One region of the Micromonospora schwarzwaldensis genome, then DNA from elsewhere that is predicted to be linked to it. Evidence: riboswitches for the same ligand, from Rfam matches in the RefSeq annotation. Region 1 holds a riboswitch; the other holds the start of a gene.
What was found. A riboswitch is a leader RNA that binds a small molecule or an ion and turns the genes downstream of it on or off. The one in region 1 is predicted to bind ZMP and ZTP.
Positions count from the first base shown of each region.

Region 1 (11,534 bases):
CAGCCGCTTCTGGTAGAACGCGTCGCCTTTGTTGGTCTGCCGGGTGGCGATCGTCGCGCCCTCGAACACGCCGCGCGGCCAGCGTTCCAGCATGGTGGGCCGGTCCCGCAGCGCGCGCAGGACGCCGTCACCGACGGCGAGGAAGTAGCGCACCACGTCCAGCTTGGTCAGCCCGCGCTCGGGAAAGTAGGGCTTGTCGGGGTTGGAGACGCGGACCAGCCGCTCCCCCACCCGGATCTCCTCGGCCGCCGCGGTCGCCACGCAGACCACCGTAGGGCACCGACCGGCGTCGCGCGGGCAACTGCTCAGGTGATCAGCGGGGCCGGTGCGGTTACCGGGCGCGGGGCCCGGGTACCGGGAGCCGCATGGCGGAGTTGGCGGCACTCTGGATCGTGCGGCACGGCGAGAGCACCGCGAACGTCGCGGCCACCGCGGCCGAGACGTCCGGCGCCGAGCTGATCGACCTCACCCACCGGGACGCGGACGTGCCGCTGTCGCCCACCGGCGAGGAACAGGCCCGGGCGACCGGCCGGTGGCTGGCCGGCCTGCCCGCGGAGCGCCGGCCCGCGGTGGCGGTGGTGTCGCCGTACCTGCGCGCGGTGCGCACCGCCGAGCTGGCGCTGGCCGGCACCGGGGTGCCGATGAGCCGCGACGAGCGGCTGCGCGACCGGGAGCTGGGCATCCTCGACGGGCTCACCGGGCACGGCGTGCGCCGACGCCACCCGCAGGAGGCGCGGCGACGGGACCGGCTCGGCAAGTTCTACTACCGGCCGCCCGGCGGCGAGTCCTGGACCGACGTGGCGCTGCGGCTCCGGACCCTCCTCGGTGACCTGCGCCGCGACCACGAGGGCGGCCGGGTGCTGCTGTTCGGCCACGACGCGCTGGTCTTCCTGCTCCGCTACCTGGTGGAGGGGCTCACCGAGGCGGAGCTGATGGCGCTCACCCGCGAGCACGTGATCGCCAACTGCTCGGTCACCGGCTGGCGGGCCGACGGCGCCGGCCGGCTCGCGCCGGAGATGTTCAACGACGTGACCCACCTGCACCGGCAGGGGGCGCGGCCCACCAGGGAGGACGAGATCCATGCCGAGCCGGTCTGACGTGATCACCCCCGCGCTGCTGCGGGACTGGGCGCTGCCCGTGCCCTCCGGCGGCAAGGAGGCGCGCGGCACGGTGCTGGTGGTCGGCGGGTCCCGGTTCACGCCGGGGGCGGTGCTGCTGGCCGGCGTCGCCGCGCTGCGCGCCGGCGCCGGCGTGCTCCAGCTCGCCGCCCCCGAGTCCACCGCCACCGCGCTGAGCATCCAGGTCCCGGAGGCACTGGTAATCGGCCTGCCGGAAACCGGCGAGGGTGCGGTCCGGGGCGACCCCGGCGACGTGCTGGGCGGCCTGGTCGCCGACGCGGACGTGGTGGCGGTCGGCCCCGGGCTGACCGACATCGACGCCACCCGGGAGCTGCTGCGCCTGGTGCTCGACGCGGCCGGCCGGGAGACGGCCCTGGTGCTCGACGCGTACGCGCTCGGCGCGCTCAGCCACGAGCCGGACCTGCTGGTCGGCTCCGGCCGCAGGGTGGTGCTCACGCCGAACCTCACCGAGGCCCGTCACCTGCTCGGCCGTGACCCCGGCGACGACCTGGACGCCGAGGCGGTGGAGCTGGCCGGCCGGTACGACGCGGTGGTCTCGCTGTACGGGCACATCGCCACCCCGGACGGCCGGGCCTGGCGGGAGGAGAGCGGCGACGCCGGGCTGGGCACCTCCGGCAGCGGCGACGTGCGGGCCGGGCTGCTGGCCGGGCTGCTCTCCCGCGGCGCCGACCCGGCGCAGGCCGCGTGCTGGGCGGCGTTCGCGCACGCGGTCAGCGGGCAGCGGCTGGTGCCCCGCTACGGCCGGATCGGCTTCCTGGCCCGTGAGCTGCTCGACGAGATCCCGTACACGATCGCGACGGTCTGACGGCCGACACCCGGCGACGGGGGTGTGTGTAACACCACACGGCGTTCCGGCGCTGGTCCGGTGAAGGGCGCGCAGTCTGCCCGCCCTCCACCGGATCGGCCCCCTGGGAGTACGTGTGAACAACCTTCGTCGCAAGACACTGGCCGCCGCGTCCGCGGTGACGCTCGGTGCCGGTCTCGCCGTCACCGGCGGCCTGGCGCCGGCGGCAGCCGCCGGACCGGAGACCTCCTACCTGGTCCTCGCCCCGCAGGGCGCCACCACCGGCAAGGCCGCCGCCCGGGTGGCCGCCGCCGACGGCACCGTGGTGGCCAGCTATGACCAGATCGGCGTGCTCGTCGCCCGCTCGACCAACCCGGACTTCGCCGCCCGGGTGGCCGGCGCGGGCGTCGAGTCGGTCGCCTCCACCGCCGGCCTGGGCACCGCCCTCGACGAGGGCGAGACCGTCGAGGTCTCGGCGGCGCAGCTCGCCGACGCCACCGGCGACCCCACCAAGGAACCGCTCTACGGCCAGCAGTGGGACATGGACATGATCCACGTCCCGCAGGCACACGCGGTGACCACCGGCCGCCCGGACGTCGTCGTCGGCGTCCTGGACAGCGGCATCTCCAGCACCCACCCGGACCTGGCGACCCAGATCGCCAAGGACAAGAGCACGTCCTGTGTCGGCGGCGTCACCGACACCACCGAGGCGGCGTGGAACCCGACCAACAGCGACCACGGCACGCACGTGGCCGGCACCATCGCCGCGGCGATCAACGGCGTCGGTGTCACCGGCGTCGCGCCGGGGGTCAAGGTGGCCGCCGTCAAGGTGGTCAACAACGACGGCTACATCTTCCCGGAGGCCGCGGTCTGCGGGTTCCTCTGGGCGGCCGACCACGGGATGCGGCTGACCAACAACAGCTACTACATCGACCCGTGGGAGCTGAACTGCCGCAACGACGCGCGGCAGCGCCCGGTGTGGCAGGCCGTGCAGCGGGCGATCCGCTACTCGCAGTCCAAGGGCGTGCTGAACGTGGCGTCCGCCGGTAACTCGAACTACGACCTCGCCCACAAGATCACCGACACCGGCAGCCCGAACAACGGGACGCCGGAGGAGCGCGAGAACCTCACCAACGCCTGCCTCGACCTGCCGGCCGAGGCGCCCGGCGTGGTGACCGTCGCCGCGGTGGGCCCGACCGGCGCGAAGAGCTACTACTCCTCGTACGGGCAGGGCGTGATCGACGTGACGGCGCCGGGTGGCGACACCCGGTTCCGGACCCAGGGCGCGCGCTCCACGTCGACCGACGGCATCCTGTCGACCACCTTCAACACCGTCACCCGCACCAACGGGTGGGGCTACAAGCAGGGCACGTCGATGTCCGGCCCGCACGCCACCGGCGTCGCGGCGCTGGCGCTGTCGGCGCACCCGGGCATGACCCCGGGTCAGCTGTCGTCGTTCCTGGAGCGCACGGCGACCGCCCAGCCCTGCCCGGCGGGCGTCTACAACCCGGTCCCGCTGATCCCGACGGGCCCGAACGCCTACGACGCGACCTGCTCCGGCGGGGCGCGTAACGGGTTCTACGGCGCCGGCGTCGTCGACGCGTACGCCGCGGTGAAGTAACCCGCCGCACCCACGGACCGGGCCCGGCGCGATCGCCGGGCCCGGTCTGTTTGTCCTGGTCGGACGCCGGGTAGGGGGGCATCATCAGTCGACCTAGGAGGTAACCCGGTGTCCACCGACGCGATCGTCCTGCTCAAGGAGGACCACAAGGAGATCCGCCGCCTGTTCACGGCGTTCCAGGATGCCGAGGACGGGCCGGCGAGCCGGCGCGGGAAGATCGTCACGCAGATCCTCGAGGCGCTGACGGTGCACACCTACCTGGAGAACGAGGTGATGTACCCGGAGGTCCGCAAACTGGTGCCGGACGTCGAGGACGACATCCTCGAGTCGTACGAGGAGCACCACGTGGCGGACGTGCTCTGCCTCGAGCTGGCCGCCATGGACGCCGACGACGAGCGGTTCGTCGCCAAGACGACGGTGCTGATCGAGAACGTGCTGCACCACGTCGAGGAGGAGGAGCAGGAGTGGTTCCCGAAGGTGCGCGAGGCGCTCGGCCGTAACCAGCTCCAGGAGATCGGCCAGCGCATGCTGGACCTGCGGCCGACGGCGCCGAAGACGCCGACCGCCCCGAAGGCGCTGAAGAAGGCGCGGGACGCCGTGGACGCCTGACGCGCAGGTGAGAAGGGGCCCCTGCTCGACGCGAGGCGTCAAGGAGGGGCCCGTCCTTACACCCGGGCCGGCCGAGCCCCGCAGGTCCGGTCCGGGGCGGACCGCTAGGATCGGCACGGGCCGTGACTGGCGCGTGGAGATGGAGCACCATCGGGGAGCGGCCTCGTCATGAGGACGCCTGCCGAGCGCCTGGGCCTTCCGCACGTCACCAGGAGGTCGCATGTCGCACAACGCCGAGTCCACCGCCTTCCGCAGCGCGCTGGAGGTGATCCGCGCCGTCGAGCCGCGGGTGGCGGACGCCATCGGGGCGGAGCTGGCCGACCAGCGCGAGTCGCTGAAGTTGATCGCCAGTGAGAACTACGCCTCCCCCGCGACGCTGCTGGCCATGGGGAACTGGTTCAGCGACAAGTACGCCGAGGGCACCGTCGGGCGCCGCTTCTACGCCGGCTGCCAGAACGTGGACACCGTCGAGGCGCTCGCCGCCGAGCACGCCCGGGAGCTGTTCGGGGCCGCCCACGCGTACGTGCAGCCGCATTCCGGCATCGACGCCAACCTGGTCGCGTTCTGGGCGATCCTGGCCGACCGGGTCGAGTCCCCCGCGCTGCGCAAGGCGCAGGTCCGGCACGTCAACGACCTGACCGAGGCGGACTGGTTCGCGTTGCGCCGGGAGCTGGGCGACCAGCGGATGCTGGGCATGTCGCTGGACGCCGGCGGCCACCTCACCCACGGGTTCCGGCCGAACATCTCCGGCAAGATGTTCGACCAGCGCAGCTACGGCACCGACCCGGCCACCGGGCTGGTCGACTACGACCGGGTCGCCGAGGCGGCCCGGGAGTTCCGGCCGCTGGTCCTGGTCGCCGGCTACTCGGCGTACCCGCGGAAGGTCAACTTCCGGATCATGCGGGAGATCGCCGACGAGGTCGGCGCCACGTTCATGGTCGACATGGCGCACTTCGCCGGCCTGGTCGCCGGCAAGGTCTTCACCGGCGACTTCGACCCGGTGCCGCACGCGCACATCGTCACCACCACCACGCACAAGTCGCTGCGCGGGCCGCGCGGCGGCATGGTGCTCTGCGGCCCGGAGCTGGCCGACCAGGTCGACCGCGGCTGCCCGATGGTGCTCGGCGGCCCGCTGCCGCACGTGATGGCCGCCAAGGCGGTCGCGCTGGCCGAGGCGCGGCGTCCCGACTTCGCCGACTACGCCCAGCGGATCGTGGACAACGCGCAGGCGCTCGCCGACGGGCTGCTGAGCCGGGGCGCGACGCTGGTCACCGGTGGCACCGACAACCACCTGGTGCTCATCGACGTCTCCGGCTACGGCCTGACCGGCCGGCAGGCCGAGCAGGCGCTGCTGGACTCCGGCATCGTGACCAACCGCAACGCCGTGCCGCAGGACCCGAACGGCGCGTGGTACACCTCCGGCATCCGGATCGGCACGCCGGCGCTGACCACCCGGGGGCTGGGCGCCGCCGAGATGGACGCGACCGCCGAGCTGATCCACACCGTGCTCACCCGGACCACCGCCGGCACCGGCCCGGACGGCGGCCCGTCGAAGGCGAAGTACGTGCTGGACCCGGCGGTGGCCGAGCAGGTCGGCAAGCAGGCCGCCGACCTGCTCACCCCGTTCCCGCTCTACCCCGAGGTCACCCTGGGCTGAGCCGCTGTCATCCGGCAGGGGCCGGCACCCGGCGCGGGTGCCGGCCCCTGCCGTCAGCGCAGCGGGCGCTTGAGGTGGTAGCGGTGCACCTCGGTGCTGCCCTGCACGTTGTTCACGTCCTCGGCGGCGGTCACCAGCTCCCAGCCCTCGCGGCCGACCCGGTTGAGATGCGCGACCGCGGTGTCGCCGTACGCGGTGACGTCGGTGCGGGACCCGTCCGGGCCGTACCAGACGAACGAGACGTGGAAATTCCGGCCCTGCCCCTGATAGCGGCGGACCAGCAACGCGTACTCCCAGGCAACCATCCGTCCATTATCAACGGACAGCGGGTCGCCGGGGAACACGGGTGGTGCCGGAACCGCGACCCTGCGGCGTCAGGCCGGTGCGCCCACCGCGGCCGTGGTGTCCGCGACCAGCGCCGCGAGCCGGTCCAGGCCCACGTCGATCTGCGCCGGGGTGACCGCGCTCACCGACAGTCGCAGCGCGTTCACCGGCGTGCCGGCGTCGTAGAAGTGCGCCATCGGCGTCCAGAGCACGCCGTACTCGCGGGCCGAGCGGTGCAGCAGCGCGTCGTCGACCGGGAACGGCACGGTGACCACCACGAAGAAGCCACCGGCCGGCACGGTCCAGCGCACCGGCCCGCCGGCCGGGAAGCGGCGGGCCAGGCCGTCGACCAGGTGGCGCAGGTTGCGGGCGTACGCGGCCCGCTCCCGGACGTTCGCGGCCACCAGCGAGCAGTCGTGCGCCAGCAGCGCGCCACCGATCACCGCCTGGCTGATCGGCGACGTGTTGACCGTGACCATGCTCTTGATCTTGGCGAGCTGGTCGGCGAGCGGACCCACCGTGCCGTCCGCGCCCCCCACCCGCTGGTCGGCGACCACGTAGCCGACCCGGGCGCCGGGCAGCACCGTCTTGGCGAACGAACCGAGATAGACCACCCGGCGCGCGGTGTCCAGCGCCTTGAGCGTGGGGCGACGGTCCACGCCGGCGGCCGGGAACAGGCCGTACGGGTTGTCCTCGATCAGCAGCAGCTCCTCCTCGGCGGCCAGGTCGAGCAGCCGGCGGCGCTGCGCGGTGTCCATGCTCACGCCGGACGGGTTCGCGAAGTCCGGCATCACGTAGCAGGCGCGCGGGCGCAACCCCTCGGCGCGGGCCCGGCGCACCCCGGCCCGCAGGTCGGCCAGGTCGACGCCGTCCGCGCCACCGGCCACCGGACGTACCGGCAGGTCGACCAGGCGGGCCGCGCCGGTCAGCCCGACGTACGTGGGCGCCACCGCGAACAGCACGTCGGCCGGGTCGGCCCGCAACGCGCGCAGCACCAGGAACATCGCCTCCTGGCAGCCGACCGTCACCACGATCGTCTCCGGGTCGACGGTGAACCCCTCGTCGACGGCGAGGTGGCGGGCGATCAGGTGGTGCACGATGCCCTTGGTCCGCCCGTACTGCAACAGCGTCCGGTCCACCTGGGCCGGGCTCAGCCCCAGGTCGTCGGCGAGGTGCGCCCGGAACCGGTCCAGGTGGCCGGGCAGCAGCGCCGAGTCGAAGAACTCCTCGTACGGCCGACCGGCGGCCAGCGACACCGCGTCGGGATAGTGCTGCGCCACCTCGTTGAGGAAGTTCATCGAGTTCAACGCCGGGTCACCGACGCTGCCGTGCAGCGCCTCGACGGTCAGGTCCACCGGTTCCACGTCAGGCTCCGATCCGAGTACGCAGCCGCCGGGCCGAGGCCGGGTCGGGGCAGCCGCTGAGGATGAGCGCGTCCCGCAGCTCGGCGGCGAGCAGCGCCAGGGCGGCCTCCGCGCCGGCCCGGCCGCCGGCCGCGAGCGCCCAGAGCAGCGGCCGGCCGACCAGCACGCCGGCCGCGCCGAGCGCGAGCGCGCGCAGCACGTCGACGCCGCCGCGGATACCGCTGTCCAGCAGCACCGCGCACCGCTCCCCCACCGCGTCGACCACCTCCGGCAGCACACTCACGCTGGCCGGGGCGGCGTCGAGCTGCCGGCCGCCGTGGTTGGAGACCACCACCGCGTCCACGCCGGCGTCCGCCGCGCGGACCGCGTCGCGCGCGTCCAGGATGCCCTTGACCAGCAACGGCACCGGGGTACGCGCGCGCAGCCAGGCCAGGTCCGCCCAGCTCACCGCCGGCGCGAAGACCGCGCCGGTGTGCACCGCCACCGCCGAGACGCCGGGCGTGCCCCGGTGGGCCAGGTCGTCCCGACCGCCGGGCAGGTTGGCGGCGGTGACGTGCGCCGGCAGCGTGAAGCCGTTGCGCACGTCGCGCAGGCGCCGGCCGAGCACCGGCACGTCCACGGTGAGCAGCACCGCCGCGCAGCCCGCGCCCAGCGCCCGGTCGAGCAGGTCCGCCACCAGGCCCCGGTCGCGCAGCCAGTAGAGCTGGAACCACACCGTCCCGCCGGCCGCGGCGACCTCCTCGATCGGCGTGCTGGACAACGTGCTGGCCACGTAGGGCACGCCCGCCGCGCCGGCCGCCGCCGCGAGCGCCGGCTCGCCGTCGGCGTGCAGCAACCGCTGGTACGCCATCGGCGCGACCGCCACCGGCAGCGCGGCCCGGCCCCCGGGCAGCGCCGCCTCGGTGCTCGGGACGTCCACGCCGGCCAGCATCCGGGGCAGCACGGCCACCCGGTCCAGCGCGGCCCGGTTGGCGGCCAGCGCGGTCTCGGCGCCGCTGCCGCCGTCGACGAAGTCCCACACGTCGGCCGGGAGCACCGCCCGGGCCAGCCCGGCGAAGTCGGCCAGGCTGGCCGGCGGCACGAAGGCCGGCCCGGCCACCGGGGTCGGCGGGTCGACGCTCCGCTCAGCCATGGACGCCGGCACCCGTCGCGCTCGCGGCCGGATCTCCGCCGACCGGTGTCGAACCGGCCGACCAGCCGACGGCCGAGGCCCGACCGGCCGACTCCCCCGCCGTCGACGCCGGACCCGCCGACCCGCCGCCCGCCGACGCCGGACCGGCCGGGTCGAGGTCGAAGCGCCGGCGCAGGAACGCGGCCACCCGGTCCTGGGCATCGCGGCCGGCGTCGAACACGCCGGGCATGGCGAAGAAGCCGTGGATCATGCCCGGGTAGTCGGCCGTCTCGGTCGGCACGCCGGCCCCGCCCAGCCGCTCGGCGTACCGCGCGCCCTCGGCCCGCAGCGGGTCGTTCCCGGCGGTGACGACAAGCGCCGGCGGCAGGCCGGACAGGTCCTCGGCGAGCAGCGGCGAGGCCAGCGGATCGGACGCGTCCGCCGGATCGGTGAGGTAGTGGCCGCGGTACCACGCCACCGAGTGCCGGTTGAACAGCAACGGGTCCTCGTCGTCGGCCGGGCGCCGGCCGGGACGCTGGTCGGTGTTCGGGTAGACCAGCACCTGGGCGGCGAGCCGGGGCCCGCCGTCGGCGCGGGCCAGCAGCGTCACCGCGGCGGCCAGGTTGCCGCCGGCGCTGTCCCCGCCGACCGCCAGCCGGCCCGCGTCGATCCGGAACTCGTCGGGGTGCGTGGCCAGGTGACGCAGCGCGGCGTGGCAGTCCTGGACCGCGGCCGGGAACGGGTGCTCGGGGGCGAGCCGGTAGCCGACGGTCACGGTCTGACAGCCGGCGAGGTTGACCAGCCGGCGGCAGATCCCGTCGGCGGTGTCCACGCTGCCCAGCGTCCAGCCGCCGCCGAAGAACCAGACCAGCGTGGGCAGCGGACCGTCGCCGGCCGGCCGGTGCACCCGCACCGGCAGCGGCCCGGCCGGGCCGGGCACCTGGGTGTCGCGTACCTCGGCGACCGGCTCGACCGCGCCGGCGCCGGCGCGGATCGCGGCGAGGTCGGCGGCGCGGGCCTCGGCGAGGGTCTGGGTGTAGAGCGGCACGACGCCGGCTGCCGCCCGCGCGGCCCGCCACGCGACCACCTGCGGATCGAGCGTCATCCGGCCTCCCCGGTGGTGACGAAGAGCTTGTCGATGCCGCGCAGGAAGAGGCTACCGCTGTAGCTGTACGGCTGGGTGACCGCGAGCCGGGGGAAGCGGGCGAACAGCCGGGGCAGCGCGAGCCGGCCCTCCAGCTTCGAGACCGCGGAGCCGAGGCAGAAGTGCAGTCCGACGCCGAAGGCCAGCGACGGTGGACCGTCCCGGTACGGGTCGAAGCGGTCCGGATCGGGGAAGCGCGCCGGGTCCCGGTTCGCGGCGGCGATCAGCAGCAGCACGTTGTCGTCGCGGGCGACCGGCACGCCGTCCAGGTCGGCGTCGGCCGGCGCGGAACGGGCCAGGAAGTGCACCGGGCTCTCCATCCGCAGCACCTCGTCCACGCAGCCACGGGCGAGCGCGTCGTTCCCGGGCAGCGCGGCGGTCACCTCCGGATGGGCGAGCAGCAGCGGCAGGCCGTTGCTGAACATGTAGACGGTGGTGACGAAGCTGGCGTTGAACAACACGATCAGGTTGCTGATCAGCTCGTCCTCGGTGAGGTCGACGCCGCCCGCGTCGAGCACCTCGACCAGCCCGCTGATCAGGTCCTCGCCGGGGGCCCGGCGGCGGTGGGCGATCAGGTCCCGGTAGTAGGCCCGCAGCTCCTCGGCGGCCTGGTTGGCCCGGGTCAGCCGCTCCGGCGTCTTGCCGGCGACGTCCATGTACTCGTCGATCCAGTCGACCCGCTGCCGGTACCAGGCCAGATCGGCGGCGGGCAGACCGATGAACTCGGCCATCACCAGCGCCGGGACCGGGTACGCGAAGTCGGCGACGAAGTCCACCTCGGTGCCGTCCGCGCCGGCCTCGGCCATCGCGTCCAGGCGTTCGGTGACGATCCGCACCACCACCGGCTCCAACGCGCCCAGCCGGCGCGGGGTGAACGTCTTGGCGAACACCGCGCGCATCCGGGTGTGGTCCGGCGGGTTGACGAACATCATCGAGGTCAGGAAGGTACGCAGGATCTCCTGCTCCTCCCAGCCGGGCGGAAAGCCCTTGTACCACCCCGGATCGCGCAGGATCCCGTCGACCACGTCGTACCCGCCGGCGACGGCGGTGACGGTGCTGTGCTCGGCACGGGTGGGAATGGCGTTGATCGGCCCGTGCACGTGCAGGTCCGTGTAGAAGGGATAGGGGTTCTGCCGGCCCTGTTCGCTGTACAGGCCGGTCAGGATCTCGCTGACATCCACGGCGGTTCTTCCTCCCCAGGAAAAGGCGGCGGGGGCGGCCGCCGTGTCGACGCCGCCCCCGCCCGGTGTCACAGCCCGAGCAGCCGCAGGGGGACGGCGTTCGCCATCGCCTGCGCGCCCGCGTCGTTCGGGTGGATGTGGTCCCCGGCGTCGTACGCCGGCAGCAGCCGGCTGGGCTGCGCCGGGTCACGCAGCACGGCGTCGAAGTCGAGCACGCCGTCGAACTCGGCCCGGCCGGCCCCACGCAGCCAGGTGTTGACGGCGTTGCGGGTGGCGTCCTTCTCCTCGGTCCACACGCCCGGCCCGCCGTTGCCCTCGTACGGGGTGATGGTGCCGACCAGGCTGGTCAGCCCGCGCGCCTTGACCTGCTGGTTGAGCTGGCGCAGCGAGGCGATGATCGCCTCGGCGCTGTCGCCGTTCATCCAGATGTCGTTGATGCCCAGGTGGGTGATGACGGTCCGGACGCCGGTCTGCGGGAACACGTCCTCGTTCAGCCGGGCCAGCGCGTTCGGGCCCAGCTCGTAGTAGCCGGGGAACCCGCCCGCGCCGGGCTCCGGGCCCTCGTGGTTGAGCCGGTTGCCGGCCAGGCTGAGGTTGAGC
Region 1 covers NZ_CP154796.1:2,730,811-2,742,344, reverse strand. The annotation lists gene VKK44_RS12065 (DNA polymerase domain-containing protein) at 1-261, opposite strand, end outside; gene VKK44_RS12060 (histidine phosphatase family protein) at 366-1,097, shown strand; gene VKK44_RS12055 (NAD(P)H-hydrate dehydratase) at 1,081-1,944, shown strand; gene VKK44_RS12050 (S8 family peptidase) at 2,060-3,544, shown strand; gene VKK44_RS12045 (hemerythrin domain-containing protein) at 3,653-4,153, shown strand; ZMP/ZTP riboswitch at 4,266-4,355, shown strand; gene VKK44_RS12040 (glycine hydroxymethyltransferase) at 4,374-5,810, shown strand; gene VKK44_RS12035 (hypothetical protein) at 5,864-6,115, opposite strand; gene VKK44_RS12030 (aminotransferase-like domain-containing protein) at 6,185-7,498, opposite strand; gene VKK44_RS12025 (alpha-hydroxy acid oxidase) at 7,500-8,630, opposite strand; gene VKK44_RS12020 (alpha/beta hydrolase) at 8,623-9,714, opposite strand; gene VKK44_RS12015 (cytochrome P450) at 9,711-10,934, opposite strand; gene VKK44_RS12010 (SGNH/GDSL hydrolase family protein) at 11,003-11,534, opposite strand, start outside.

Region 2 (11,534 bases), 230 kb from region 1:
GTCTTCGGTGTGCAGGTCGATGGCGGACAGGAGCTTGGTGTCTGGTCGGCAACCGTGGGTGTGCGGCTGGTGGTGGCAGGATCGGTCGGATGCGGGTGGATGCGGCGCGGGCGGTGGCGGTCGGCTGGGTGCGGGAGCGGATGCGTACGGATCCGTCGGTGGAGGGGGCGTTGTTCAGCGGCTCGACGGTGGGGTTGCCGGATGACGCGGAGCTGCCGGTGTGGTCGGACGTGGACGTGCTGTTGGTGCGGGAGTCCGCCGGTGTGAAGGTGGGCAAGTTCGTGCATCGGGGGGTGCTGTTGGAGGTCAGCTCGGTCACCTGGGCGGAGGTGGGTGAGCCGGAGGACGTGCTGGGGTCGTGGGTGTTCGCGCCGATGTTCCGTCGCGACGCGGTGATCGCGGATCCGTCGGGGCGGCTGGCGGCGGTGCGGCGGCGGGTGGCGGCGGGGTACGCGGATCCGGTGTGGGTGCGGCGGCGCTGTGCGGGGGTGCGGCGGCGGATCGAGGGTGGGTTGCGGGTGCTGGACGCCGGGGCGCCGCTCGCGGAGCAGGTGTTGGCGTGGGTGTTCCCGACGTCGCTGTTGGCGGTGTGGCCGGCGGTGGCGGGGTTGGTGGATCCGACGGTGCGGCGGCGGTTCGTGCGGGCGTCGGAGGTGTTGACGCGGTTCGGGTTCGGTGGGCGGTATGCGGGGTTGCTGGCGGCGGTGGACGGCGGTGGGGTGGGCGCGGGGCGGGTGCGGGAGCATCTGGCGAGTTTGGCGGTGGTGTTCGACGAGGTGGCGGGGCTGCCGCGGGAGGGGTTCGCGTTCGGGGCGGATCTGAGCGTGGCGGGGCGGCCGGTGGTGTTCGACGGTGGTGCGGCGTTGGTGGCGGCGGGGCGGCACCGGGAGGCGATGTTCTGGGTGGTGGTGACGTACGCGCGGTGTCTGGTGGTGTTGGGGGTGGTGGCGCCGGAGCGGGAGCGGGCGTTGCGGCCGGGGTTGGTGGCGGTGTTGGCGGATCTTCAGGTGGTGTCGGTGGCGGATCGGCGGCGGCGGGCGGATGCGGTGTTGGCGTCGTTGCCGGGGTGGCAGTCGGTGGTGGATGCGATCGTGGCGCGGGCTGTGGCAGGGTGAGGGGGACGCGACTGGCGGCACGGGGATGGGTGAACCATCGGGGAGCTCGTCGTGGGGGTCGACCGCCTGGGCCTCCGCGGGCGAGGTGTCGCATGTCTTCTTCTTCGGTGGTCGCGGGTTCGTCGGCGCGGTTGTTGCCGGGTGGGCCGGTGGCGGAGCGGGTGTTGGGTGAGGTGGCCGCGTCGGTGGCGGAGCTGCGCGCGGTGGGGGTGACGCCGGCGTTGGCGACGGTGCTGGTGGGTGACGACGACGCGAGCGCGGGTTACATCCGGATCAAGCAGCGGCAGGCGGCGGCGTTGGGGTTCGCGTCGCCGCACGTGCATTTGCCGGCGTCGGCGTCGCAGGCGGACCTGCATGCGGTGGTGGCGGATTTCAACGCCGATTCCGGGGTGCACGGGGTGTTGGTGCAGCATCCGATTCCGGGGGGTCTGGATTACGACCGGGCGTTGGCGGTGGTGGATCCGGACAAGGACGTGGACGGGATGCATCCGGTGAACATGGGCCGGTTGGCGTTGGGGTTGCCGGGTCCGTTGCCGTGTACGCCGGCGGGGATCGAGGCGTTGTTGGCGTTCCACGGGGTGCCGGTGTCGGGTCGGGAGGTGGTGGTGCTGGGTCGGGGTGCGACGTTGGGTCGGCCGTTGGCGATGTTGTTGGCGCAGAAGCGGCCGACGGCGAACGCGGCGGTGACGGTGGTGCACACGGGGGTGGCGGACTGGCCTCGGTACACGCGGCGGGCGGAGATCCTGGTGGCGGCGGCGGGGGTGCCGGGGATCGTGCGGCCGGAGCATGTGCGTCCGGGTGCGGTGGTGGTCGGTGGTGGGGTGCGGTACGAGGGGCGGCGGTTGTTGCCGGATGTGGACGAGTCGTGTGCCGCGGTGGCGGGTGCGATCACGCCGCGGGTGGGCGGGGTGGGTCCGACGACGGTGGCGATGTTGTTCCGTAACGCGGTGCAGGCGGCGCGGCGGCGGGTGGGGTTGGGGTGACATGGGCGGGCCCGCCGGTCGTGGCGGCCGGCGGGCCGGGGCAGGGTGTGTTTCGCGGCGGCGGTGTGCCTCAGCCGACGGGGATGCAGCTGTTGTCGGGTCCTGTGGCGCGGGCCCATTGCATCCGGGATCGGGTGGCGGGGCCGTAGACGCCGTCGGCTGTGGCGCCGACCTGGCGTTGTACGTTGATCAGCGCCGAGCGGGTCTGGGCTCCGAACACCTTGTCGACGGTGATGTTCTGCTCGTAGCAGTACTTCATGGTGTATTGCAGGGCCCACACGCCTTCTGAGACGTTTCCGGAGCCCATCACACAGTCCCAGTTGCCGCTGCCGTAGGTGGGGATCCTCGGCCTGGGTTCGTTACCCCAGTTCGTCGCCCACTGGTTGCAGTTGGGCAGCGCGGCGTGGGCGGTCGTGCTGGTCAGGGCGGTCAGGGCGGACGTGGAGAGGGCAAGTGCTGCGGCGGCGTGCAGCAGCCGTGGGGATCGGCGCATCGGTGCTCCTCGATGACGTTTGTCGGTCAGGTTCCACCGGTTGTATGCCGCGGTGTGGCCGTCGGCGGCGGCGACGGTCTATTGCGCGGGGCGACGGCCTATCGGCACGCTGGGGGCATGTCGCGTACGGAGCGTCCGCTTGATGCGTCGTCCGGGCCCGCCGCCGCCTTCGCGATGCAGTTGCGTGCCTTGCGGGTCGCCGCCGGGTCTCCGAAGTATCTGCAGATGGCTCGCCGGACCGGGCGTTCCCGGACCGCGTTGGCCGAAGCCGCGGGCGGCGACCACATTGCGCAGTGGGAGACGGTCGAGGCCTTTGTGCGGGCGTGCGGTGGTGATCCGGCGGAGTGGGTCGTGCGCTGGGAGCAGGCGCGTGCGGCGGCGTCCCGCGGCGCCCGAGCCGTGCCGTCGTCGCCGCGTCCGCATCCGGTGCCGGAGGGGTCAGCGCAGCCGGCCGGTCAGGAGGCGGTCGTGGGGGCGCGCGCGGGCGGCGGCCGGTCCGGGATCCGGCATCGGGCACGTGCCGGCGCTGTGCTGCTGCGGCGGGTGCCGCGACCTGTGCTGGGGGTGGGGGCGGCGGTGGTCCTGGTGCTGTTCGGTATGAGCGTGCCGCGGCCCGGGGCGTTGACGGGTCGCCACGATCCGGCCGGCGCCGCCGGCGGGATCCGTGTCGCCGGGCCGGCAGTGTCGACGCTTGTGGCCGTCAGCCGGTTCGGCAGGTTCGCCACCGGCGATCTCGCCGTGACCGGTGCGGGCGGGGTGGTGGAGGTCTGGGACACCCGCACGGTCGTGCGGCGCCATATTCTCGTCACCGGTGACGAGCAGGTCACTGATGTGCAGTTCGATCCGCTGAACCGCAATGTGCTGGCGACGGCCGGCACGAACGGTTTGTTGCGGCTGTGGAACACCACGGACGGCAAGCCTGTCCTCAGCATCGCCGGCCGGGCCGCCGGAAGCAGGATGGTCTTCGCGTTCGATCCGCGTCGGCGTGGGATCGTCGCGACCGTCGGCGGGGGCGGGACGGTGCGGATCCTGCGGACGGACACCGGCCGGCTCGTGCGGGAACTGCACACCGGGCTGGCCGACATCACCGCGCTGGCGTTCGACTGCCACAACGAGGGCGATCTGGCGGCCGGCGGCGACGGTGCCCTGGAGGTCTGGAGCAGCAGCGACGGCGCCCGCGTCAGCGTCGGGGAACGGATACCGGGGCGGGTCACGTCGATCCGGTTCGACCCGTTGACCCGGAACACCCTTGCCGTCGTCGCGGCGGGCGCGCCGCCGGGCATCTGGGATGCCAGTAACGGCCGTCGGGTGCGTTTTCTGCGCAGCGATGCCGGTCCTGCGGTCGTCGCGTTCAATCCGCTGATCAGGAACAGCATGGCTGTGGGCGACGGCCACGGCCGGGTGCGGATCTTCGACGCCAGTAACGGCTTGCCGGTGCACACTCTCGACGGCCGGTACGGTCCGGTCACCGCCGTGGAGTACGCGTCCGACGGGGCCGTTCTGGCCGTGGGCACCCGCGATGGAGCCGTCCGGCTCGAGGTCGTGGACGACTGGTGACCGGGCGTCGTCGGCGGCTGGTCAGCCGAGGTCGACGACGAGGGGGCGGTGGTCGGAGATGGTGGACGGTGGCGTGGCGACGGCGGTGACGGGTGGGAGCCGGTCGAGGTGGTGGGGGTCGGCGAGGATGTGGTCGAGCTGGACGCGGGGTTGTCCGGCCGGGTAGGTGGGGCGGCGGGCCAGGGGGCGCCAGCGGGACAGCGCGGCGGCGGGGCCGGCGGGGAGGTTGAGGTCGCCGAGCAGGATGCGCGGGGCGGGTAGGGCGCGCAGGGCGCGGACGACGCGGCGCAGTTGCCACACGTTCCAGCCGGGGACGAAGGACAGGTGGGTGGCGGCGACGGTGAGCGGGCCGTGAGGGGTGTCGAGGACGGCGGCGAGGACGACGCGGGGTTCGTCGCGCAGCAGGACGAGTCCGCCGCCGGGGCCGGGGATGTAGATGGGTGAGCGGACGGGCGCGGCGGGTAGGCGGGTGACCTGCCAGGAGCGGACGGGGTGGCGGCTGATGAGGCCGACGCCGTAGAGGGGTTCGCCGTGGCCGTCGTCGTCGTGGGTGAGGGGGCGGAAGTGTTCGCCGGGGGTGCCGACGACGGCGGCGGCGAAGCGGTGGTGGTCGGCGTGCAGGGCGTGGGCGGCGAGGGCGGTGAGGTCGAGTTTGCCGCTGCGGGTCTGGTCGCGGTCGACTTCCTGGAGGGCGAGCACGTCGGCGTCGAGGGCGGTGACGGCGGCGGTGAGTCGGTCGGGGTCGACGAGCCCGTCGGTGAGGGAGCGGCCGTGCAGCAGGTTGAAGGTGGCCAGGCGCACCTGCACACCCTACGTGGTGGTGGCAGGCTGGGCGGATGCTGAAGCTGTTGTGCTGTTCGGTGCTGGTGTTCGTGGCGGTGGCGTCGGTGGGGTTGTGGTTGCGGCGTCGTCGGGGGCGGTGAGGCTGGCCACAGGGGTGCCCGCCGGTGGCGGCGGGGTGGGCAGAATGCGGCCGTGGATGCCGGGTCGTTGACGACGTTGCTGGCCGCTGCCGCGTTGGCGGGGTGGGTGGACGCGGTGGTGGGTGGTGGCGGGTTGCTGCTGTTGCCGGCGTTGTTGCTGGCGGCGCCGGGGGTGCCGGTGGCGACGGCGTTGGGGACGAACAAGTTGGCGGCGATCTTCGGTACGTCGACGGCGGCGGTGACGTATGCGCGGCGGACGAAGCTGGACTGGGCGGTGGCGGGTCCGGCGGCGGGGTTGGCGGTGGTGACGGCCGGGTTGGGTGCGGCGTTGGCGGGTGCGGTGCCGGCGGGGGCGTACCGGCCGGTGGTGCTCGTGGTGTTGGTGGCGGTGGCGGTGTTCGTGGTGGCCCGGCCGCGGTTGGGGGTGGTGGCGTCGCCGGCGCGGCGGACCCGGTGGCGGGTGGTGGTGGCGGTGGCGGTGGCGGGGTTGGGTGTCGCGTTGTACGACGGGTTGATCGGTCCGGGTACGGGCACGTTTCTGGTGTTGGTGTTCACGGCGTTGGTGGGTGCGGATTTCGTGCACGCGTCGGCGATGGCGAAGGTGGTGAACGCGGGGACGAATCTGGGGGCGCTGGTGGTGTTCGGGCTGACGGGGCACGTGTGGTGGTGGTTGGGGGCGGCGATGGCGGTGTGCAACGTGGCCGGGGCGGTGGTGGGTGCGCGGATGGCGTTGCGGCGGGGTGCGGGGTTCGTGCGGGTGGTGTTGTTGGTGGTGGTGCTGGCGTTGGTGGCGCGGTTGGGTTACGACCAGTGGTCGGCGGTGCGGTGATGGCGGTGCGGGCGGAGCATGACCGGGCGGTGCTGGCCGGGTTGTTGGGTCGGGATCCGGTGTTGCACGCGTACCAGTTGGGTGATCTGGACGATTTCTTCTGGCCGTACACGTCGTGGTTCCGCTCGGGTGACGAGGTGGTGTTGCTGTACCACGGGGTGGAGTTGCCGACGTTGTTGGCGTTCGCGGCGCCGGATCGGGTGGCGGCGTTGTCGGGGTTGTTGGTGGCGGTGGCGCCGGTGTTGCCGGCGCGGTTGTGGGCGCACCTGTCCCCTGGTCTGGAGGCGACGGTGGCGCGGTGGTACGGGGTGTCGGACGCGGCGGCGCACGATCGGATGGTGTTGACGGATCCGGTGCGGTTGGCGGCGGTGCCGGCGGTGGGTGAGCCGTTGGGTCGGGCGGACCTGCCGCAGTTGCGGGAGTTGTACGCGGTGGCGTATCCGGGGAACTGGTTCGATCCGCGGATGGTGGACACCGGCCAGTATGTGGGGGTGCGCGAGGGTGGCCGGTTGGTGGCGGTGGCGGGGGTGCACGTGTGGTCGCCGCGGTGGCGGGTGGCGGCGGTGGGGAACGTGACGACGCATCCGGACGTGCGGGGGCGTGGTCTGGGCGCGGGTGTGGTGGCGGCGTTGTGCGCGCGGCTGCGGGCGTCGGTGGATCATGTGACGCTGAACGTGCGGGCGGACAACGCCGCGGCGGTGCGGTTGTACGGGCGGTTGGGTTTCACCCGGGTCGCGGGGTTCACCGAGTGCGCGTTGACGCGGGTGGCCGGCGGGTCGGGCGGGGTGTCAGCGGGCCCGGCTGGGTGAGTCGAACCGGCCGGCGCGGATCTCCCGTAGCGCCCGGCGGCGGGTGTCGCCGCGCAGCGTGTCGACGTAGAGGCGGCCGTGCAGGTGGTCGGTCTCGTGTTGCAGGGCGCGGGCGAGGAAGCCGCTGCCGGTGATGGTGAGGGGTTCGCCGTGCTGGTCGTGGCCGTGGGCGGTGGCGTGCAACGCGCGGGGGGTCGGGAAGTAGAGGCCGGGGATGGACAGGCAGCCCTCGTCGTCGTCCTGGAGTTCCTCGGACAGTTCCAAGGTGGGGTTGACGAGGTGGCCGAGGTGGCCGTCGGCGCCGTAGACGAAGACCTGGGCGTTGACGCCGATCTGGGGGGCGGCGACGCCGGCGCGGCCGGGCGCGCCGAGCAGGGTGTCCATCAGGTCCGCGACGAGGGCGCGGAGTTCGGCGTCGAAGGTGGTGACCGGTTCGCTGGGGGTGCGCAGGACGGGGTCGCCGATGATCCGGATCGGGCGCATAGTCATGCCCGGAAGGCTATCCGTTGCTTACCGGCCCGGGGTGCCCACCCGCCGGTGGGAGCAGCCCGGTGTCGGCGATGCGGTCGCGCAGCGGGCGGTGGCGCAGCGCGGTGAGCACGGCGTACAGCTCGTCGGCGAGCGGGACGGGCAGTTCGGTGTCGAGGTGGCGCATGGCGGCGGTGGTGGCGGCCCATTCGGCTTCGACGGCGGGCAGCAGCGCGCGGGCGCGGTCGGTGAGGGTGACGATGCGGTGGCGGGCGTCGGTGCCGGGGGTGAGGGTGACCAGGCCGGCGCGGCGCATGCCGGCGACGGTCTGGCTGGCGGCGGAGTGGGTGACGCCGACGCGCTCGGCGAGGTCGCGGATGGGCAGGGGTCCGTCGGTGACGAGGACGCGGACCACGGGTGAGTAGCGGGGCCGGTAGTCGGTGAGGCCGAGTCGGTCGTGGACGGCGGCGACGTCGCCGTCGAGCAGTTCCAGGACGTGGCGCAGCAGGGTGCCGAGGGCGTCGCGGTGGGGGGCGGTCACGTCCGCTAATGTAACAGCGCTGTTGTTTCCGGTGGTGGGAGGACCGCGGACATGTATCCCCCGATCGAGCCGTACGCGTCGGGTCACCTGGACGTCGGCGACGGCCAACGCGTGTACTGGGAAACCTGTGGCAATCCGGACGGGCGGCCGGCGCTGGTCGTGCACGGCGGTCCCGGCTCGGGCGCCGGCGCGTCGTGGCGGCAGCTGTTCGACCCGGCCGCCTACCGGGTCGTGCTGTTCGACCAGCGTGGCTGCGGGCGCAGCACCCCGCCGGCCGCCGACCCGGCGACCGACCTGTCGGTGAACACCACCGCCCACCTGGTGGCCGACATGGAGGCGCTGCGCGCGCACCTGGGCGTGGACCGGTGGCTGCTGTGCGGCGCGTCGTGGGGTTCGGCGTTGTCCCTGGCGTACGCGCAGGCGCACCCGCGGCGGGTCACCGCGTTGGTGCTGTTCAGCGTGGTGGCCAACACCCGCCGCGAGATCGAGTGGGTGACCCGGGACATGGGCCGGGTGTTCCCGCAGGAGTGGGCGCGCTTCCGCGACGGGGTGCCCGAGGCCGACCGGGACGGCGACCTGGCCGCCGCGTACGCCCGGCTGGTCAACGATCCCGACCCGGCGGTGCGGGAGCGGGCGGCGCGCGACTGGTGTGACTGGGAGGACGTGCACGTCTCGCTCGCCGGCGGGTACGCGCCCAGCCTGCGCTACGCCGACCCGGTGTTCCGGTACGGGTTCACCCGGCTGGTCACCCACCACTTCGCGAACCTGGGTTTCCTGACCGACGGGCAGTTGCTGCGCGACGCCGGCCGGCTCACCGGCATCCCCGGGGTCCTCGTGCAGGGCCGGCTGGACGTCAGCGGTCCGCCCGACATCGCGTGGCGGTTGACCCAGGACTGGCCGGACGCCCGGCTGGAGATCGTCGAGTCCGGCGGGCACGGCCAGGGCCACGGCATCGGCGAGCGGGTCGTGGCCGCCCTGGACGCGTTCGCCGCCGCCTGAACCGCCGGCGGTCAGCCGGCGGCCAGCAGCGCGCGTACCGGGGCGGCCTTCGCGGCGGCCTCGGCGACCTCGGCGGCGGGGTCGCTGTCCCAGGTGATGCCGCCGCCGGCCCACAGGTGCAGCCGGTGGGCGTCGGCGGCGGCGGTGCGGATGGTCAGTCCCAGGTCGAGCCGGTCCGGCCCGACCCAGCCCAGCGCGCCCATGCCGGCGCCGCGGCCGACCGGCTCCCGCGCCGCCACCTGGGCGAGCGCGGCGTGCTTGGGCGCGCCGGTGACCGACCCGCCGGGGCACAGCGCGCGCAGCAGGTCGGCCAGGCCCAGGCCGTCGGCGGGCGCCGCGGACACCGTCGACTCGGCCTGCCACAGGTCGCACCAGCGGCGTACGGCGAACAGCTCGTCGACGCGGACGGAGCCGGTGCGGGCCACCCGGGCCAGGTCGTTGCGTTCCAGGTCGACGATCATGACGTGTTCGGCGCGTTCCTTGGCGGAGGTGAGCAGGTCACGGCGGCCGGCGGCGGTGGCCGGGCGGGTGCCCTTGATCGGGCGGGTGACCAGCCGGCCGTGTTCGATCGCGACGAGCGTCTCCGGGGAGGCGCAGCCCAACGCCCAGCCGGGCCCGGTGAGGGCGCCGCCGTAGCGGGCGCCGGGCAGCGCGGCGAGGCGGAGCAGCGCCGGACGGGGGTCGCCGGCGTAGTCGGCGGCGGCGTGCCCGACGACGTTGACCTGGTAGACGTCGCCGCGGGCGATGGCGGCGCGGACCGCCTCGACGGCGGCGGCGTGCGCGGCCGGGGTCCAACTGTCCCGCCAGTCCCCCAGTCGCCAGCGGGTCGGCGGCGGCGCCCGGTGCGGGCGGTCGCCGTGGTGGTAGACCACCACGACCAGGTCGGGCAGCGCCGGCACGGGCGTGGGCGCACCGGTCGGCGCGCCGACGGCGTACGCGCCGGCGGCGGCGGACAGGAACAGCGCCGCCCCGCACGGCCCGTCGGGGGTGTGCCGGCCGGGCCGGGTCAGGTCGTCGACGCCGACGCCGTGCGCGGTGAGGAAGCGTTGCGCCAGGTCGGCGGGGTCGCCGCCGTCGCCGACGCGCCACTGCAACCGGGCGGTCTCGACCAGTCGGGACCGACAGCCGGGGGGCGCGCCGGGCACCGCGACCGGCACGTGTGGGAGCGCTTCCACACCGTGTGGACCGTTCCGCCTCATCCGTTCAGCCGATTCTGGGTGAACAAGCCGCGACCTTGCTCGATGGCGCGCGGTTTCGCTTGGTACTGTGCGTCACTGGTCATGTGAACCATGACACAGTGCCCCCACAGTCCGGAGAACCCGATGTGTCAGCACCAACCCACCTGCCCCTCCGCCGACGCGACCGACCGCGAAGCCGCCCGCGTCCTCGCCTGCTTTCCTGAGCAGGGCTGGAGCCTGCTCTGCAACGGCGTCATCATCTTCGAGGACACCGGTGAGCTGCTCCCCGACGGGCGGACCATCGCCCCGCACCGGGGACCGGCCCGCCACGCCCTCGTCGCCTGAGCGCTCACGCAGCGTCAGTGAGCGTACGCGCCGAACGGACACCGTCGGCGCGCCGGCCGGGGCGGCGATCCACCACCGCCCCGGCGTGAACGCCCTCAATCCTCGAACGCCTCCGGCGCCGGACACGAGCAGACCAGGTTCCGGTCGCCGTACGCGCCGTCGACGCGCCGCACCGGAGGCCAGTACTTCCCCGCCCGCTCCACCGCCCCCGGGTAGGCGCCCACCGACCGCGGATACGCGTGCGGCCACTCGTCGCCGGACACCATCGCCGCCGTGTGCGGCGCGTTCGACAGCGGGTTGTCGCCCGCCGGCCACTCCCCCGAGCCCACCTTGTCGATCTCCGCGCGGATGGCGATCATCGCGTCGCAGAACCGGTCCAGCTCGGCCAGGTCCTCACTCTCGGTCGGCTCCACCATCAACGTGCCGGCCACCGGGAACGACATCGTCGGCGCGTGGAACCCGTAGTCGATCAGCCGCTTCGCCACGTCGTCGACGCTCACCCCGGTCGCCTTCGTCAACGGCCGCAGATCCAGGATGCACTCGTGCGCCACCAGGCCCTTGTTGCCGGCGTACAGCACCGGGAAGTGCGCCCGCAGCCGCACCGCCACGTAGTTCGCGGCCAGCACCGCCACGCCGGTGGCCCGCGCCAGGCCGTCCGCGCCCATCATCCGCAGGTACGCCCACGGGATCGGCAGGATCCCCGCCGACCCGTACCGGGCCGCGGAGATCGCCGGCCGGCCGTCGACGGACGCGCCGACCGGATCGCCGGGCAGAAACGGCGCCAGGTGCGCGCGCACCGCCACCGGACCCACCCCCGGGCCGCCGCCGCCGTGCGGAATGCAGAACGTCTTGTGCAGGTTCAGGTGCGACACGTCCGCCCCGAACTTCCCCGGCTTGGCGAACCCGACCAGCGCGTTGAGGTTCGCCCCGTCGACGTACACCTGACCGCCGGCGTCGTGGACCTTCGCGCACAACTGCGCGATGCCCGTCTCGTACACCCCGTGCGTCGACGGGTACGTCACCATGATCGCCGCGAGGGCGTCCCGATGCTTGTCGATCTTCGCGTCGAGGTCGACCAGGTCGACGTTGCCGTCGGCGTCGCAGCCCACCACGACCACCCGCATGCCGGCCATCACCGCCGACGCGGCGTTCGTGCCGTGCGCCGACGACGGGATCAGACACACGTCGCGGTGCCCCGCACCGCGCTCCCGGTGGTAGGCGCGGATCGCCAGCAGCCCGGCCAGCTCCCCCTGCGACCCGGCGTTGGGCTGCACACTGACCGCGTCGTAGCCGG
Region 2 covers NZ_CP154796.1:2,965,371-2,976,904, reverse strand. The annotation lists gene VKK44_RS13190 (hypothetical protein) at 90-1,115, shown strand; ZMP/ZTP riboswitch at 1,113-1,194, shown strand; gene VKK44_RS13185 (bifunctional 5,10-methylenetetrahydrofolate dehydrogenase/5,10-methenyltetrahydrofolate cyclohydrolase) at 1,208-2,098, shown strand; gene VKK44_RS13180 (peptidoglycan-binding domain-containing protein) at 2,169-2,591, opposite strand; gene VKK44_RS13175 (helix-turn-helix domain-containing protein) at 2,709-4,148, shown strand; gene VKK44_RS13170 (endonuclease/exonuclease/phosphatase family protein) at 4,170-4,949, opposite strand; gene VKK44_RS13165 (sulfite exporter TauE/SafE family protein) at 5,178-5,900, shown strand; gene VKK44_RS13160 (GNAT family N-acetyltransferase) at 5,900-6,709, shown strand; gene def (peptide deformylase) at 6,689-7,198, opposite strand; gene VKK44_RS13150 (MarR family winged helix-turn-helix transcriptional regulator) at 7,209-7,718, opposite strand; gene pip (prolyl aminopeptidase) at 7,770-8,717, shown strand; gene VKK44_RS13140 (chorismate-binding protein) at 8,729-9,916, opposite strand; gene VKK44_RS13135 (DUF5999 family protein) at 10,040-10,240, shown strand; gene gcvP (aminomethyl-transferring glycine dehydrogenase) at 10,336-11,534, opposite strand, start outside.
Region 2: another riboswitch for ZMP and ZTP. It lies ahead of VKK44_RS13185 (bifunctional 5,10-methylenetetrahydrofolate dehydrogenase/5,10-methenyltetrahydrofolate cyclohydrolase); the one in region 1 lies ahead of VKK44_RS12040 (glycine hydroxymethyltransferase).